3 regions of the Bradyrhizobium sp. SZCCHNR1017 genome follow, and region 1 is predicted to be linked to each of the others. Evidence: predicted binding sites of a transcription regulator. Region 1 holds the regulator's gene; each other region holds the start of a gene.
The links. Region 1 encodes LexA, which represses DNA repair genes until DNA is damaged. Its sites were predicted from a motif close to TGTTCNNNNTGTGTTCNG; they were not measured.

Region 1 (5,818 bases):
CGCGACCCAAAGGTCGTTCTTCATGACGGCCGTCGTGCTGATCGCGGTCATGGTCGACCGCCGCGCCGTCACCTTCCGCACGCTCGCGGTCGCGGCGATGATCGTGCTGGTGGCGGCCCCGGAAGCGCTCGTGCATCCGAGCTTCCAGATGTCGTTCGCGGCAACGCTCGGCCTGGTCGCGCTGGTGCAGTTCGGCCTGCCCAGACTGTTCGCGACGCCGGACAGCTCGGCCACCCAGCGCATCGCGCTGTGGGGCGGCCGCGAGCTTGCGATGCTGTTGCTGGCCTCGCTGATCGCGGGGCTCGCCACCACGCCCTATGCCGCCTTCCATTTCCATCGCGTCACGCCCTATGGCGTGCTCGCCAATCTCGCAGCGATGCCGGTCGTCTCGGCGCTGGTGATGCCGGCCGGCCTGATGGGCCTCGTGGCGGCGCCGTTCGGGCTCGACGGTCCCTGGTGGACGCTGATGGGCCTCGGCATCGACTGGATGATCGCGGTGACGCGCTGGGTGGCGGCGCTGCCCGGCGCGGTCGGGCGCATCCCGGCCTTCGGCATCGGTCCACTGATCCTGGCCAGCCTCGGTGTCATCCTGATCGGCCTGCTGCGCACACCGCTGCGCTGGTCGGGCGCCGTGGGGCTCGTGGTGGCCACCGTGTGGGCCGCCGCGACGCCGCTGCCCGACGTGCTGATCGCCGGCGATGGGCGCGCGGTGGCGGTGCGCGGCCGTGACGGGCGTCTGCATGCGATGCGCATCGGCAAGGACGTGTTCGCCACCAAGGAGTGGCTCGCGGCCGACGCCGATGCCCGGCTGCCGGCGGATTCATCGCTCACCGATGGCGTCTCCTGCGACGAGGCGGGCTGCGTGGTCGCAATGGCCGACGGCCGATTCGCCGCCCTGACCCTGCGCGCCGAGGCGCTCGCCGATGATTGCGCCCGTGCCGCGCTCATCGTCACCGCGCGCGCCGCGCCGTCATCCTGCGCGGCGGCCGTCATCGATCGCGAGCGGTTGCGGCAGCAGGGCGCCTTGATGCTGGTGCGGCAGGGCAGGAGCTTCGCCGTCACGCCGGCGCGCGCCGGCGGCACTGACCGCCCATGGTGGCCGGCGCCCGCCGAGGCCGGCGAGTTCGACACGACGCTGACGCCGCGCGCGCCGGCCGTGCGGCCTCAGGACGCGACGCCGCCGGAGACGGAGCAGGGCGAAGAAGACTGAGTGCCGGGCAGCTCGAACGTGCCGAGATGATACTCGGTGTCGCCAGGTCCATGTTGCCAAGTCCATCGAACAGCGAGGGGCTTTCGGCCAGCGTGAACGCAGCGCGCGGATAGCGTTGCCAGATGGCGATGTCGTCAGCCGTGACCGCCAGCCATCCGAACTCAAGCATGTAGCAGTCGGGCTCGGTGATCCGGCCGGCCTTGTTCCAATCGATCTTGTTGACCACGGCGGCAGGCTCCCCCGGCACATCATGCCGGCCGAGGGATGTCGTTCCTATCCGATGCGATGCCGGGGCGTGAGGTTCGCCCGAGAGGACTTTGCGCTTGCAGAACCCAAATCTCCCACGGTCGAAAGCTCGCTCACGACCGAGAGAAATGCCGATGCGGAGACCCCTCAGGTGATGCTGATGCGGCGAATCGGTGTGGCCTGCGAAGGCGGCACGTCCTCGGCGATGTCCGGGCGTCGCTCCGCCGGCTGCTTGCTGACCGGCAATTGCAGCACGGTGACGCGCTGGCCCTCGCAGAGCTGGGTCACCAGCACGTGGCGGCCATCGGCGAATTCGATCGCGTCGTGATGGCGATCGGGAATGTGAGTCTCGATGCTGTTGAACTTTGCGACGCGCTCGCGGATCGTCCGGGTCCAGAGCCAGCGGCTGTCGTAGCGGACGTCCTCGGCGAAGGCCAACTCGGTGCCGGGCAGCATGCAGACTGCGACGGTCGGCTCGCTCTCCAGCGCGAAGCCGCGGGTGGCGGTGCCACGGAAGGTCATCGAGATCAACGTCTCGCCGACCTTGGCGGGACGGGACGCAACCGCATGGAGGCTGTAGTCACACATCGGATCGCTCCTCGTTGAGAGATAGCCGACCCACGCTCCCCCCGGACAGGCGCAGGCCTCTATCAGAGTGGACATCGATGGTGATGTTAGCGCGCGCTTCGCGGCAATTCTGCGCTGATCTGCATCGCGTGTGCCCGCGGCCGATCACAAGCGTTTGAGCATGCCGCGCTGCACATCATGAGGTGCATTCGCGCGTGACGTATTTTGCTGGGCAGCCTCCGATCGGCGGCGAAAGCGCGTGCGCCCGCCGCCCATCGACCGATCCCATTCGCGATCAGTACTTGCGGTACAGCCCGACCAGCTTGCCTTGGATCTTCACCCGGTTCGGCGGCAGGATGCGTACCTCGTAGGCGGTGTTGGCCGGCTCCAGCGCGATCGATGCGCCGCGTCGGCGGAAGCGCTTCAACGTCGCTTCCTCATCGTCGATCAGCGCCACCACGATGTCGCCGGTGTCGGCGGTCTCGTTGCGCTGGATCAGCGCCATGTCGCCGTCGAGGATGCCGGCATCGACCATGGAGTCGCCGCGCACCTCGAGTGCGTAGTGATCGCCGTTGCCGAGCATGTCGGCAGGCACGCTGATGGTGTGGCTGCGCGTCTGTAGCGCCTCGATCGGAGTACCGGCGGCGATGCGGCCCATCACCGGCACTGCGACCGGGCGCTCGCCATCGTCCAGCGCGGGAGTGCTGGTGCGCACCTTGCCGAGATTGCCCTCGATCACCGACGGGGTGAAGCCGCGGCGGTTGTTGGCGGCCTGTGACAGCTCGGGCAGCTTGATCACCTCGATCGCGCGGGCGCGGTTCGGCAGCCGGCGGATGAAGCCGCGCTCCTCGAGCGCCGTGATCAGGCGATGAATGCCGGACTTCGAGCGCAGATCGAGCGCATCCTTCATCTCGTCGAAGGACGGCGGCACGCCGGCTTCCTTGAGCCGCTCGTTGATGAACCGCAGAAGTTCGTACTGTTTGCGCGTCAGCATCTCGACCTGGTCCCCGGTTTGTTGTCGTCCGAGTCCAGGAGCTGCGCCTCGCGCACAAACCGGCTGAGAGCGCCCTGGAGTCGGACCGTCATCGCGTCGCCCGCAACATACTAAAAACAAATCATGAACGGACACTATATGTTCGATGTGTGTTCCGCAATCCTAAAAATATGATGAACAGACCGGGCTTTACCGGGGAAGCGGCTCAGTTCGGCAGGCGCAGGATCTCGCACGGGCTGCCCGCAGGCGCCTTCGGCGCAAACGCCGGCCGGATCACCACCGCCTGCGAGAGCGCGAGATTGCCGAGCAGCGACGAATCCTGCTGGCTCACCGGGGTGGCGACCAGCGTGCCGTCGGCGCGCTCTTCGAGCCGCGCCCGCAGATAGTCCTCGCGCGAATCGTTCGGCCCGAGCTCGCGGCCGAGCAGGGCGGTCTCGCGCGGCATCACGGCCTCGTCGCGGCCGAGCAGCCGCCGAATCAGCGGCACCAGGAACAGGATGGCGCAGACATAGGACGACACCGGATTGCCGGGCAGTCCGATCACCCTCATGCCGCCGAGCCGTCCGTGCATCATCGGCTTGCCCGGCCGCATCGCGATCTTCCAGAACGCCATCTCGACGCCCTCGGCTTCGAGCGCCTGCTTGACCAGGTCGTGATCGCCGACCGAGGCGCCGCCGGTCGTGATCAAGATGTCGGCCTTGGCCTCGCGGGCCCGGCGGATGCCGGCGATCGTCGCCTCCATCGTATCCGCGGCGATGCCCAGATCGATCGGGGTCCCGCCCTCGTTGCGCACCAGCGCCCGCAAGGCGTAGCCGTTGGAATAGACGATCTGGCCCGGGCCGGGCGTCGAGCCCGGCATCACCAGCTCGTCGCCGGTGGCGAGCAGCGCCACCTTCGGCCGGCGCCGCACCGGCAGCGCCGGATGATTCATGCTGGCCGCCAGCGACAGGTCGCGGTCGCTGAGCCGGCGCCCGGACTTCAGCAGCACCATGCCCTGGTGAAAGTCGACGCCCGCCGGCCGGATATGCCGGCCCTTGATCGCGGCCTCGGTGATCACGACGTGGCCGTCTTCGGCGATCGTGTCCTCCTGGATCACCACCGCGTCCGCGCCCTCCGGAACAACGCCACCGGTGAAGATCCGCGCCGCCTCGCCGGGTCCAACCACGCGATCGAACGGCCGCCCTGCCGCAACCTCGCCGATGACCTTCAGCCGCGCCTTGGCCTGGGCGGCGTCCGCCGCGCGCACGGCATAGCCGTCCATTGCCGACATCGCCTCGGGCGGCTGCGTCCGCAGCGCCGCGATGTCCCGCGCCAGGATGCGGTGAAACGCCTCGTCCAGCCCGACCTGCTCCTCGGCCAGCGGCTCGGCGCCGGCGAGCACCGCGGACAACGCATCAGACACCGGCATCAGGGCCATGAGAGTTCCTTCGGACGGAGACGGCAGATCGAATGAATCGCCTTCTAACCGAACGCGCACGGCGCGGCCAAGGGCCTAGGCCGCTCCCTGCGTTCTGACCGTCTGCTGTGGGCCGTTTCCGGGCCGCTGCCTCACGATCGCGCGAGAAAGTCTGCAATCAACCGCATGACCTCCTGCGGACGTTCCAGGCTCGGCAGGTGCGCCGTTCCGGCCAGCTCATGTCCTGACCCGTTCGGCATTGTTGCGGCGAGCAGCCTGCTTCGCTGCTGGATGTGAGGAAAGTCCAAGTCCCCCCAGATGACGAGCGATGGCGCGACGATCTCCGCGAGGCGCGGGAAGGCTGGTGCCATATCGAGAGTCGCGCCGGTTGGCGGCGCGCGGAGTGCGGCGGCGTTCTTCTTCAGGAACGTCTCGCGCGGCTCGCCGGAGATGCGTCCCTCGCGCTGCAAGGGACCGTCGACCCACAGATGCGCCTTGATAGCGCTGACCCGATCCCAATCCTGTGCGGCCTCGGCAGCGGCCAACGACGCCGTTAGCGCCTTGATCTCCGGTGGATAGACCGGCTCCGGCGCGCCGCTGATCGAAGGTGCGATCAGCACCAGCGATGCCATACGTGACGGATGGCGAAGCGCGAAGTCGAGCGCGATGCGGCCTCCTTGCGAGCAGGCAATCAGCGTCGCCGGCCGCCCCGGCGCGAACGCGTCGACGACGGCGAGCAGGTCCTCGACCGGAGAATGAGCTTCCTCATAGGCGACCGTCTCACCAAATCCGCGCCGGTCATAGGCGATCGCCATATGCGTTGCCGCGACGCCCTCGATCTGCGCGCGCCACATGGAGCGGTCGAACACTGCGGCGTGCAGGAAGACGACAGGGTCTCCCTGGCCGGCAACCTCGGCGGCGAGCCGCGCGCGGCCGGAGCAGACGTGATGCAGAGAGTTCATTTTGAATGCTATCCCGCAGCCGCGCGACAGGCGGCGCGCTCGGTCGTGTGCAGGATGTCCGCCACCATGTTCCGCAGCCAGACCGATGCTGCATCACGATCGAGCTGCAGCGGCCAGACCATCGAGACGGCCGGCAGCCGCAGCTTCAACGGCGCGGGACAGAGCGCCAGCCCAAACCGCGGCCCGTAGAGCTTCGCCATCCTGGTCGGTATCGTCGTGATCACCGGTGATGCGGCGACCGTCGCCAGCACGCTGAGGAATTCCGAGGAGGCCGAGACCACGTTGAGCTCGGTGCCGATCTCATCCAGCGCCGCCTCCAGGCAGCCCTGCAGGCTGTTGGTCAGCGTCACCAGCGCGTGCGGAAGCGACAGATAGTCGGCGAGGCTGATCGGCGTTTTCATCGCGATGCGCTTTGGATTGTAGACGCAGCTCAGAGCCTGCTC
Region 2 (5,818 bases), on a different contig from region 1:
CGCCACGCTGATAGTGGCGAGCGCCGGGTCATCGGTGAAGTCGACATGGAGATCGGCGGTAAACGGCGCCGAGCCGCGCGAGATGCTGTCGGCGCCGACGGCAATGCAGGGCTGCGGGGAGGGCGCCAATTCGAGTCTGGCGATGACTGCGGCCGCGATCAGCGGCACGGCCGAGACAAGGACCTTGAAACGCAACATGATACGCACCGACGGGGCAGGCCTAATGACGGAACGCGGGCCTTATGGTTGTCGGAGCGTAAAGAGAAGTCGTTACCAGAGTGTTGAGGGGGAGGGGGCGCCCTTACGCCGCGTGGCGATTGTCCTCCGCCAGCGCGCGATACGACAGCGCCTCGGCCAGATGCAGCCGGCCGATCGCATCAGTGTGGTCGAGATCGGCGAGCGTCCGCGCCACGCGCAGCACGCGGTGATAGCCGCGGGCGGACAGCCGCATCGTCTCGGCGGCTTCGCGAAGCAGCTTCTGGCCGGGCGCATCCAGCCTGGCGACCTCGTCGAGCACGGCGGCGGGGGCCTCGGCGTTGGTCCGGATGTGTGGCAGGCCGGCCTTGGCATAGCGCTCGCGCTGCAGGTCGCGTGCAGCGGCGACGCGGGCGGCGACCTCGGCCGAGCCTTCCTTGGCGGGCGGCAGGATGAGGTCGGCGGCGGTGACGGCGGGGACCTCGATGCGCAGGTCGATGCGGTCCATCAGCGGGCCGGAGATGCGCATCTGGTAGTCGGCGGTGCAGCGGTCGATGCGGCCGCGCTTGCAGGCGTAGCCGGGCTCGAAGGCGTTGCCGCAGCGGCACGGATTCATCGCCGCGACCAGCATGAAGCGGGCAGGGTAGGTGACGCGGTGGTTGGCGCGCGAGATCGAGACCTCGCCATTCTCCAGCGGCTGGCGCAGCGAATCCAGCACGCGCGGATCGAACTCCGGCAGCTCGTCGAGGAACAGCACGCCCTGATGCGCCAGCGAGATCTCGCCGGGGCGGGCGCGCAGGCCGCCGCCGGTCAGCGCCGCCATGCTCGCGGAATGATGCGGGCTGCGGAACGGCCGTCGCGACGTCAGCGCGCCGCCCTCGATCTCGCCGGCGACCGAGGCGATCATCGAGACTTCCAAGAGCTCCGCCGGCGACAGCGGCGGCAGGATCGAGGGCAGCCGCGCCGCCAGCATCGACTTGCCGGCGCCGGGCGAGCCGATCATCAGCAGATGATGCCCGCCGGCGGCCGCGATCTCGAGCGCGCGCTTGCCGCTCTCCTGGCCCTTGATGTCGCGCAGATCGAGCAGACTGGCGGGTGCCTCCTGGATCTTCGGCTGCGGCCGCGACAGCACCTGCGTGCCCTTGAAATGGTTGGCGATCTGGATCAGCGAGCTCGCCGCGATGATCTGCAGGTCCGGGCTCGCCCACGCCGCCTCGGCGCCGCAGGCGGCCGGGCAGATCAATCCTTCCTCGCGCGCATTGGCGCCGATCGCCGCCGGCAGCACGCCAGCAACCGGCGCGATCGAGCCGTCGAGTCCGAGCTCGCCGAGCACCGTGAAGCCGCCGAGCGCATCCGGCGGAATGGCCCCGATCGCGGCCATCAGGCCGAGCGCGATCGGCAGATCGTAATGGCTGCCTTCCTTGGGCACGTCGGCTGGCGCCAGGTTGACGGTGATGCGCCGCGCCGGCAGCGCCAGGCCCGAAGCGATCAGCGCCGAACGGACCCGCTCGCGCGCCTCGGACACGGCCTTGTCCGGCAATCCGACGATCGCAAACGCCGGCAGCCCCGGCGCGACCTGGACCTGCACGTCGACCGCGCGGGCCTCGATCCCCTCGAAGGCGACGGTGGAAACGCGCTGGACCATGATGCCCCTCCCGGACAAGGAGGCTAGCGGAAGCCGGCATCGTTCGCAAGAACAATACGGGAACATCGTTGTTGCCGCGCTCTGCCGCAATCCATTAACGACAGCCGCGTGGGGTTTCAGCTCCGCCCGCTGCGCTTAACGCCCCTTTAGTCCGGCCTTCGCATTCTTCCTCAATTGATGATCGACCCGCGCCTCCGTCACAGCCGAGGGAGGCGCCCAACGAGGGACGTGCGATGCCTCCAGCGCCTGCGGCAGCTCCGACCGCCAAGACGCCCGCCGGTGATGCGCGGACGGTGTCCGAGCTCGCCACCGACATGCTGCGCCGGACCACCAGCCTGTTCCTGGCCGGTCCGCGGCCGGCGTCCGCCGAGCAGCTCGATCTCTACGATCAGATGTTCGCCCGGCTGATGCCGCAGGTCGCGACCGAGTTGCTCGCCGAGCTGAGCATGGCGCTCGCCGGCGTCGAGCGCGCGCCTTACGCGACGGCGCGGATGCTCGCCGTTCACCCCGAATTGCGCGTCGCCGGGCCGATGCTGGCCAAGGCGGCGGTGCTGACCGAGCGCGATCTCGCCGAGTTCATCCGCACCGGCAGCCCGGCGCATCTCGTCGCGATCGCCAGCCGCAGGGGCATCGGCGACAGCCTCACGACGCAGCTGATCGCGCGCGGCTTTCCGGCGGTGCGCATGGCGCTGGCGCAGAATCTTTCCGCCCGGCTGTCCGAGGACGGCTATCGCAGCCTGTTCAAGATCGCCGAGCGCGACGAGGATCTCGCCGAGAAGCTGGCGCTGCGCACCGACCTGCCGGCCAAGCTGTCGCGGGCCTTCGTCGCCGCGGCCAGCGAGGGCGCCCGCGCCCGCTTCATCAAGGCCGCGCCGCCGGCGACCCGCGCCACCCTGCAGGCGACGCCGACCCGCTCGCCCGGCGCGGCAATGCGCGCGATCTGGGATTATCAGCAGGTCAAGGCCGAGGTTGCCGCCCTCAGCCGGACCGGCAAGCTCGGCGACTCCGCCGTCAACCGCTTCTGCGCCACCGGCGATTTCCCTGCCGTGATCGCAGCGCTGGCGCTGCTCTGCGTCGTCACCATCGAGACGATCGAATCGCTGCTGGAGGAGGACCGCATCACGGACCTGCTGCTGGCCTGCAAGGCCGCGCGGCTCAGCTGGGCGACGACGTCGATGATCCTGCGCGACCGGCCCGGCTGCGACGCGCTTCCGGCCGATGACCTCGAGGAGGCGCGCAAGCGCTTCGAGAAGCTCGCACTGTCAGAAGCGCAATGGAAGGTGCGCGGGCTCGAATCGCGCTGAGCGAGCGCGAGAAGCGGCGTCAGCCCGGCGGCGTGCTCGGATAGGCCGTGAAGTCGATCTTGAACATCGCCGGATCGAGCTTCTTGGTCGTATCCAGATTGTAGACGGCAATCGTGGTGTCGTAGCCCTGCGGATCGGTCACGGTCCACTGCTTGAGCTGGCCGTCCTTGGCGCCGAGCATCAGCATCAGCCGGCTGGTCCCGATCAGGGCCTGCTTCTCCTCGATCGTGATCGTGACGTAGAGGTCGTCGGCGGCGACCGCGATCACGTTGGTGTCCTTCAACAGGTCGATGCGGTCGGACAGCAGATAACGCAGCGGCGTCTGCGACAGCGGATAGACGTCCTGGGTCGCGAGCTTGCGGTCGCGCACCACCAAGGAAGAGCCGTCGGCGATGATGTCGATCGGCGTCGGCGGCTCGTATTCGAAGCGGACCTTGCCGGGCTTCTGGATGTAGAAATCGCCCTTGGTCTTGCTGCCGTCCGGGCCGACCTGGACGAAGTTCCCGACCAGGGTCTGCAGCGACGACAGATAGGCGCTGACCTTGGCCGCCTGCGCCTTCTGGTTGGCGTCGAACGAGGTGAAGATGCTGGCCGGCACGTTGCGCCGGGGATCGGGAATGACCGGGTTGGGCGGGGCCGTCTGGGTGGTCGAGGGGCTCTGGCCGGCCCGCTGCTGGTCGGAGGCGCTGAGCTGGGAGCCGCTCTTCGGGCCTGATTTCGGAGCCGGCGTGCCCTGCGCGGCGGCGTGACCGGACGCACCGGCGACAGAGCATATCGTCACGGCGCAGGCGACCAGCCAAGCGCCGATCCGGCGCCCGCGCCAAGCTGCGTGATACGAAAACGTGCTGTTCAACAAGGAGCTTTTCAAAACGACGTCCTGAGGTTTTACGCGTTCTATCCCGGTTCGGCCGGGCAGCGTGATCGTAATCGCGTGAAGATCGGGCACCGAAGCGGCGTTTCTGCGGCCATCGGGGCCGTCAGAACCCGCCTTCCTCCTCGGGCACCAGGATCTCGCGCTTGCCGGCGTGGTTGGCCTGGCCGACGATGCCTTCCTGTTCCATCCGCTCCATAAGCGAAGCGGCCTTGTTATAGCCGATCTGCAGCCGGCGTTGAATGTAGCTGGTGGAGGCCTTGCGGTCGCGCTTGACCACGGCGACCGCCTGGGAGAACAGGTCGTCGCCGCCGCCACCGCCGCCCATGCCGGTGGCATCGAACACGGCGCCATCCTCCTCGCTCGGCTCCTCGGCGGTGACCGCCTCGAGATATTCCGGCGAGCCCTGTGCCTTGAGATGCTTGACGACCTTCTCGACCTCCTCGTCGGAGCAGAACGGGCCGTGTACGCGGCTGATGCGGCCGCCGCCGGCCATGTAGAGCATGTCGCCCTGGCCGAGCAGTTGCTCGGCGCCCATCTCGCCGAGAATGGTGCGGCTGTCGATCTTGGACGTGACCTGGAAGGAGATGCGGGTCGGGAAGTTCGCCTTGATGGTGCCGGTGATGACGTCGACCGACGGGCGCTGCGTTGCCAGGATGACGTGCAGGCCGGCGGCACGCGCCATCTGCGCGAGGCGCTGCACCGTGCCCTCGATGTCCTTGCCGGCGACCATCATCAGGTCGGCCATCTCGTCGACGATGATGACGATGTAGGGCAGGGGATCGAGGTCGAGCTTCTCTTCCTCGTAGATCGCCTTGCCGGTCTCCTTGTCGAAGCCGGTATGGACGGTGCGCGTCAGCTCCTCGCCCTTGGCGCGCGCTTCGCCCAGGCGGGCGTTGTAGCCGTCGATGTTGCGCACGCCGAGCTTGGCCATCTTCTTGTAGCGCTCCTCCATCTCGCGCACGGCCCATTTCAGCGCGACGACGGCCTTCTTCGGATCGGTCACGACCGGCGTGAGGAGATGCGGGATGCCGTCATAGACCGACAGTTCGAGCATCTTCGGGTCGACCATGATCAGCCGGCACTGGTCGGGCCTGAGGCGATAGACCAGGCTCAGGATCATGGTGTTGATGGCGACCGATTTGCCCGAGCCGGTGGTGCCGGCGATCAGCATGTGCGGGGTGCGGGCGAGATCGATGATGATGGATTCGCCGCCGATGTTCTTGCCGAGGCAGAGCGGCAGCTTGGCGACGCTCTCGGTCGCCTCCTTGGCGACGAGCAGCTCGCGCAGGTACACCTTCTCGCGATGCGCGTTGGGCAGCTCGATGCCGATGGCATTGCGGCCGGGCACGACCGCGACGCGCGCCGACAGCGCGCTCATCGAGCGGGCGATGTCGTCGGCAAGACCGATGACGCGGGACGATTTGATGCCCGGCGCCGGCTCCAGCTCGTACAGCGTGACGACCGGGCCGGGATGCGCCTTGACGATCTCGCCGCGCACCCCGAAGTCCTGCAGCACACCTTCCAGCGCGCGCGAATTGGCCTCCAGCTCGCTCTTCGACAGCGGCTGGCGGTCGGAGGATTTCGGCGCCGCCAGCATCGAGACCGAGGGCAGGTCGTATTTGTCGTTGGCCTTGCGCGCCGGCGTCTTGGCCGCGGGCTTCTTGCGGGCGCGGGGAGCGGGCTCCTCCTCCTCTTCTTCGTCCTCGCCTTCGTCGGCCTCGTCCTGGTCGCCGCCGTCCTCGTCCATCTCGGGCGCGAGCGTCGGCTTGCCGCGACCCAGGCTGGGCTCCTGCCGGCCTG
Region 3 (5,818 bases), on a different contig from region 1:
CGACTTGCCTCGCCGCGATCGGCGGAGCTGCCGGAATGTTGCCGCAGAGCGGCGGCTTGAAAAGGCCGGAGTTGGAAAACTATGATGATGGCCTGCCGTGGAACAGACGGGAGGTGCGCGCAGACGATGCGGCCGTGAACATCCCGACCTGCGCTCCACCGTTCCGGCACAGTGCCGCGGGCTTGGCGCATGGCGAAGCGATGGTATAAGGCGCCTATACCGGGGAGTAACCAATGAAGAAGCTGATCGTGACGATGGCGGTCGCCGTGCTGGCCGGCTGGGCGGTGCCCGCAATGGCGCAGATGCCCAACATCAACCTTCTCGCCGACGGTCCCTCCAAGTCGCCCGAGGAGAAAGAGGCCGAAGCGGCGCGGGAGCAGGCCTACAGGGACACCATGCGCAAGATTCCTGACGCCAAGACGAGCACCGATCCCTGGGGCAACGTCCGGGCGGCGGAGCAGCCCAAGGCGGCGCCTGCCATGAAGACCACCGCGGCCAAGAAGCCGAAGGCTGTCGGCAGCACCAACTGAGATTTATCGCGCTCGGGTCGGGCGGGCTCTGACCCTCCCGGGCCCGCTTGCCGATTGCGGACTCGGATTCTTCGCGGCCCCGTCTATATTGATGGTGTGGCAGCGCGTTGGAGTTCGTCGATGGGGATGCGCCCCCGGGACATTGCCAGCCGGATGGCGGCCCGGCGCCAGAAGGGCGCCCCGCAGGCTCGCGACGGCTACGTTCGCGACACGTTCACGCTGCCGCGCGAGCAAGCGCGCGCCAAGGCCCGCGACTATCTGACCCGCTATCCCAAGGCCGGCTACATGAGCGCCGTCGAAAGCTGGCGCGAGCTTCCCGATGGGGCCATCGAGTTCACGATGCGGCGGCTTCCCAGCGCCGATTGAACGATTGCGGCGAGCGCCTCATTCCTTTTCGCCGAGAAGCTTGCGTGTATCGCGATTGATGAAATGAAGCCGCGTGCAGGCCTTGCAGACCACGGTTTCATAGGAGCACGTGGGATCGCCTGGCTTCGGCTCTTCCAGCCAATGCTGCACGTTCATCCCCGTTCGCGGACATTTGAAGATCAGATTACCCATACAAATTTAAATGTCTGCCAAGATGCAGACAGGCATTTTGATCTCGATCAAGTTCGGCTGCCGAAATGAAGAGCAGTCAACCTCGCTGGCCACAATCTTCGGTGGCGGTTTTCGCCGATGACGATCCATAAGATGTGTGGCGAGCCGTCAGGCCTGATCCAGCGACTCGGCGACGATCCGGATGCGGAAGACCGGCTGCCTTGCCTCGTCGAGCAGCTCCATCTGCCATTCGGAGTTTTCGGCGAGCTTGCGCGAGATGCTGCTGGCCATGTCGGCGCAGACGGTGGTCATCTCTTTCCAGGCTGCGTTGCGGTCGGCGCACTCGGTCCCATACTCGGACGCGCCTGAGAAGTGGCCGTTGCGGATACGAAAGAAATAGAGCGGCATTGCCAAAACCGGTGAGCCCTGACCGCCCCAGGCCGCTGGGTTTGATGTACGCACCACAAATGGAAGCGCAAAACCCACTCGGATCAATTCCGGTAAAATACGGTCGGTCGCGCTGTTCGCTTCCGTTAGGCTGATTGCCATGGGTGATGTGCGGCGCAACCGGACGAATCGCGGGCCAACGAATGAGCCTCGGACCGCTGCGGTCCGAGGCTCGGCGTCAACGTCGTAGCTTCCCAGCGAGGGCAGTTCGGCAGTGACACGATTAAATTAGTGCGAAATCTGTAGGCGTGCCTTGCGTCAGATCAAGGTTGCAATCTCGATCGGCCGCCGTGGGACGCGCACCTGGCTGTGGTCGAAGATCCGTTCCGGCACGGCTGTCAGTCGGTAGGCGATCTGCGTCGCGCCGTCGACCATTTCCAAGAGTTCATCGCAGGCCGGACAACGCCTCTCTCCCGCGGCGTCTTGCTGCGAGTGAAGCTCGATCCTTTGAAGGCCGGCCCTGCAGGACGGGCACGTCACGTCATTTGTTGTCATCGCCAATATGAAGCGCAACGCACGCGATCCGTTCCCCGACATCACGACAATGACGGAGGGAGATGCATCCCGAGCGGAGCTATCAACGTCGAAAGCCCCGGACGTCGTCCGGGGCTTTCTTTCGGCGCGGATGGTTTCAGGGCCGTGCGCCTACGTGTGACGGAGCCTGCAAGTGCGGGAGCTGACAGGCTGCAAGGGATCGGTCGACGGCACACCAAAGGCGATAAACTAGACGATGTGCGGCGACCATCATCGCAACGAACAAACAAATCCGGGGCTGATCAAAAATCTGCTCAGACGTACGACAACCACGATTCTATAACGCAACCCAAAGTTTATGACAATGGTTTGTGGCTTGAAGATGTCGTGAGCGCCGGCGCGCGTGATGCGGATCACGCGGGTTTTTTCCGGGCCATTCCTCGGGCCGGCATGAGGAGCCGCGCCAATGGCGCGCTAACGCATTCTTGGGCAGGGTCCGACACGGGGGCGTCCGAGGTTCGTCGCTTCATCTGTCGTCCGTCATATGGTGGCCGTCGAGTGCTTGCACGCCACGTGATGCGGAACCTGATGGCCGGCCGCCGCTTGCGCGCGGCTGCGCGTCTGCATCGAAATCGTGCGCCTGCACGCACGACGAGCCGAACAAAAGCAGAAGAGGCGATGGAACTTCGTTCCTCTCAGGAGAACCACGGAATGTGCGATCTACGCACGCGTGTAGGAGTTGGTAGTTTCAAGGAAAAGACCTGACAAGCACGATCGGTCCAACGATTGCGGCGTTGAAGTCGGCGAGGTCTTCGCTGGGAATCCAGTACTCGCGATGCTTGCGGCCGCCGGCCTCGCGCACCTCGTAGGTGTCGATGAAGCCTCGCAGGATCGCAAAGCGCAGCACGTGGCCGGCGCCGCTCGCCGGCACGTTCCAGTCCCGTGCGATCTTCACGGCATAGTCCTCGGTCAGCACCGGGTAGAAGATCGGCTGCTCCGGAAGGCGCGGCGGAAACGCACGCATGCCCGACGCCTCGATCAAGGCAAGCTCCTTTGGGCCGACAGGGCGCCACAGCGTGAGGGTCTGTTCGTTGTTGGATCCGGTCATGCTGGTTCCGAAAATTGGAAGCGGTCTGCGAGGCTCAGAGAGAAGGACCAGCAGGATGATAGGGCACGGCCGAGACGACAATAACTACTTATAATTGATTTTGTGTATGCCGCAGGCGTGGAAAGCGAGGTTGGAGCGCTCGCGCAGGCTGGTCGTAGTCCGCGCGATCACCGGTCGGCGGCCGCGCCGTTCGCGCGCATGGCTTCCGCCTCCAGCCGGATCGGGATCCCTTCGCAGTCGCCGTCATCCAGCATCCCGCATGCCGTACTTCGCTTCCGGGCGCGCTGATCGGGCAGCGCTCCCTCGCTGGTGCGCGGTGCACCGCGCGCCGGCCCTCGGCCCTCGAGCGGCAGGCGTGTCTCCCGCGGGTTGTCAGGGGTTTGTGAAAGAGAGGTGTGAATGTCGAGAAGAACATATTGCGAACAAAGAACGGATGGAGTACATTCACCTCAAGATTGCTGGCCGACCTCGTTAACCGTTTGTCCATCCCGCGAATCCCCGCCATAAGGAGCGCCAATGTCCGCCACCGCCCTGCGTATCGTCGAAGGTTCCTCCATGGATAAGAGTAAGGCGCTCTCCGCTGCGCTGTCCCAGATCGAGCGTCAGTTCGGCAAGGGCTCGGTGATGAAGCTGGGCAAGAACGACCGTTCGATGGATGTCGATACGGTGTCCAGCGGCTCGCTCGGGCTCGACATCGCGCTCGGCATCGGCGGTCTGCCGAAGGGCCGCATCGTCGAGATCTACGGGCCGGAATCCTCGGGCAAGACCACGCTGGCGCTGCACACGGTGGCGGAAGCGCAGAAGAAGGGCGGCATCTGCGCCTTCATCGATGCCGAGCATGCGCTCGATCCGGTGTATGCGCGCAAGCTCGGCGTGAACATCGACGAGCTTCTGATCTCGCAGCCGGATACGGGTGAGCAGGCGCTGGAGATCTGCGACACCCTGGTGCGTTCCGGTGCGGTCGACGTGCTGGTGGTCGACTCCGTGGCGGCGCTGGTGCCGAAGGCCGAGCTCGAAGGCGAGATGGGCGAGTCGCTGCCGGGCCTGCAGGCCCGCCTGATGAGCCAGGCGCTGCGCAAGCTGACGGCCTCGATCAACAAGTCCAACACGATGGTGATCTTCATCAACCAGATCCGCATGAAGATCGGTGTGATGTACGGCTCGCCGGAGACCACCACCGGCGGCAATGCGCTGAAGTTCTATGCCTCGGTCCGCCTCGACATCCGCCGCATCGGCGCGATCAAGGAGCGCGACGAGGTGATCGGCAATTCCACCCGTGTGAAGGTGGTGAAGAACAAGCTGGCGCCGCCGTTCAAGCAGGTCGAGTTCGACATCATGTATGGCGAGGGCGTCTCCAAGATGGGCGAGATCCTCGATCTCGGCGTAAAGGCCGGCATCGTCGAGAAGTCCGGCGCCTGGTTCTCCTACGATAGCCAGCGTCTCGGGCAGGGACGTGAGAATTCGAAATCGTTCCTCAAGGCCAATCCGGACATGACCGCCAAGATCGAAGCCGCGATCCGCCAGAACTCCGGCCTGATCGCCGAGCAGATCCTGGCCGGCAACGCCGAGCGCGACGCCGACGCCGACGGCGAGGAGCCGACGGAGGAGTAGAGGTAAGACGGCGGCGGGTGCCGTGGACGTTGCGTTGCCGACGTTCCGGCGCCCGTTTGCAGATGTGTGGTGTTCTGCCGAAATCTGCGGTTGCTGCATGACCGAATGCAGTGAGCCTGAGTTTCCGAGCGCCGGATACGATCTTCAGCGCGAATAATCGAATGCGTGCGCGCGGACGAGCGGACCGGATCCGCGCGGCGGCACCGACATTTCCGACGCCAGTCCTGGGCGCCGGGAGCCGATCGCGAGCGTGTTGATAGCGTCTTGAGCCAATCAGGTCGTGCCGGAGCCAACAGCATGACGCGTTTGATTCTAGCGGCCGATGATCCCAGCGCCGGAGCGCTTCGGAGAGGCGGCTTTGCCGACCTAGTGGTGCCAATTCTCCATCGTTTCGTATGGGGACCGTTGCCATCAGATGCCGAGTTATCGGCTTATCTCGTCCAGCGCACCGCGCGACCGAAGCGCGGGCATTGGTTGGATTTCGCCTCGCGTGGCGACTTCATGGCGGTCGGCGGGCGGAGTCAGAGTTTTCTCGAACTTGTCGACCGTTGCGATAGCGTCGAGCTGTGGATGGGGACCCGTCCGAACGACCAGTTGGTGCTGATCTGGCTCTTGGACTATCTGCGCCATCACGCGGAGATCGCGACGAAGATCGTATTGCGGCATGTCGATGTCCCGCTATCCGATGCCCCGGCCGGGCGACTCGCCGGTCGGGCCATTGCCGGCGTAGAGCTTGCGCGTGAGCATCTCGATTTGGGCCATCTGGCATGGCAGGCGTTTCGGGCGCCCACGCCGCAAGCCTGGTTCGATCTGTTGAAGCAGGATCTCAGTGCACTGCCGCAGCTTCGCCGCTGCTTGCAGGAGATGCTCGATGAGCTTCCTGGTGTTGCGACGGGCCTGGGAGCATCGGAGCTGAGAATCCTCGAATTGCTGTCAGCCGGCTATCAGCACCCATTCGACCTGTTGCCGCATCATCGGGATCGCTTTCAACGCCGCGTCTATGACTATTGGGAGGGAGGCGCGTTGCTCGACGGTCTGGCACTGGCGCCGGCGCCGGCAATTTCGGGCCTCGCCGAACGGCCGTTCTCGGTCGAGATGCACGACAGCCGTG

Region 2: the regulator LexA is predicted to act here: its motif matches at 1,888-1,905, upstream of QW863_RS09855 (YifB family Mg chelatase-like AAA ATPase).
Region 3: the regulator LexA is predicted to act here: its motif matches at 3,504-3,521, upstream of recA (recombinase RecA).

What each region holds. Positions count from the first base shown of each region.
Region 1 is NZ_JAUHIR010000001.1:855,686-861,503, reverse strand. Features, by position in the region: gene QW863_RS04020 (ComEC/Rec2 family competence protein) at 1-1,210, shown strand, start outside; gene QW863_RS04015 (hypothetical protein) at 1,604-2,044, opposite strand; gene lexA (transcriptional repressor LexA) at 2,319-3,017, opposite strand; gene glp (gephyrin-like molybdotransferase Glp) at 3,223-4,434, opposite strand; gene QW863_RS04000 (alpha/beta hydrolase) at 4,566-5,375, opposite strand; gene QW863_RS03995 (LysR family transcriptional regulator) at 5,384-5,818, opposite strand, start outside.
Region 2 is NZ_JAUHIR010000003.1:198,548-204,365, forward strand. Features, by position in the region: gene QW863_RS09850 (hypothetical protein) at 1-198, opposite strand, end outside; gene QW863_RS09855 (YifB family Mg chelatase-like AAA ATPase) at 302-1,840, opposite strand; gene QW863_RS09860 (DUF2336 domain-containing protein) at 2,074-3,144, shown strand; gene QW863_RS09865 (outer membrane lipoprotein carrier protein LolA) at 3,164-3,925, opposite strand; gene QW863_RS09870 (DNA translocase FtsK) at 4,122-5,818, opposite strand, start outside.
Region 3 is NZ_JAUHIR010000007.1:134,305-140,122, reverse strand. Features, by position in the region: gene QW863_RS18750 (hypothetical protein) at 234-530, shown strand; gene QW863_RS18745 (hypothetical protein) at 651-896, shown strand; gene QW863_RS18740 (DUF6894 family protein) at 1,236-1,475, opposite strand; gene QW863_RS18735 (hypothetical protein) at 2,737-3,030, opposite strand; gene recA (recombinase RecA) at 3,613-4,707, shown strand; gene QW863_RS18725 (DUF1835 domain-containing protein) at 5,005-5,818, shown strand, end outside.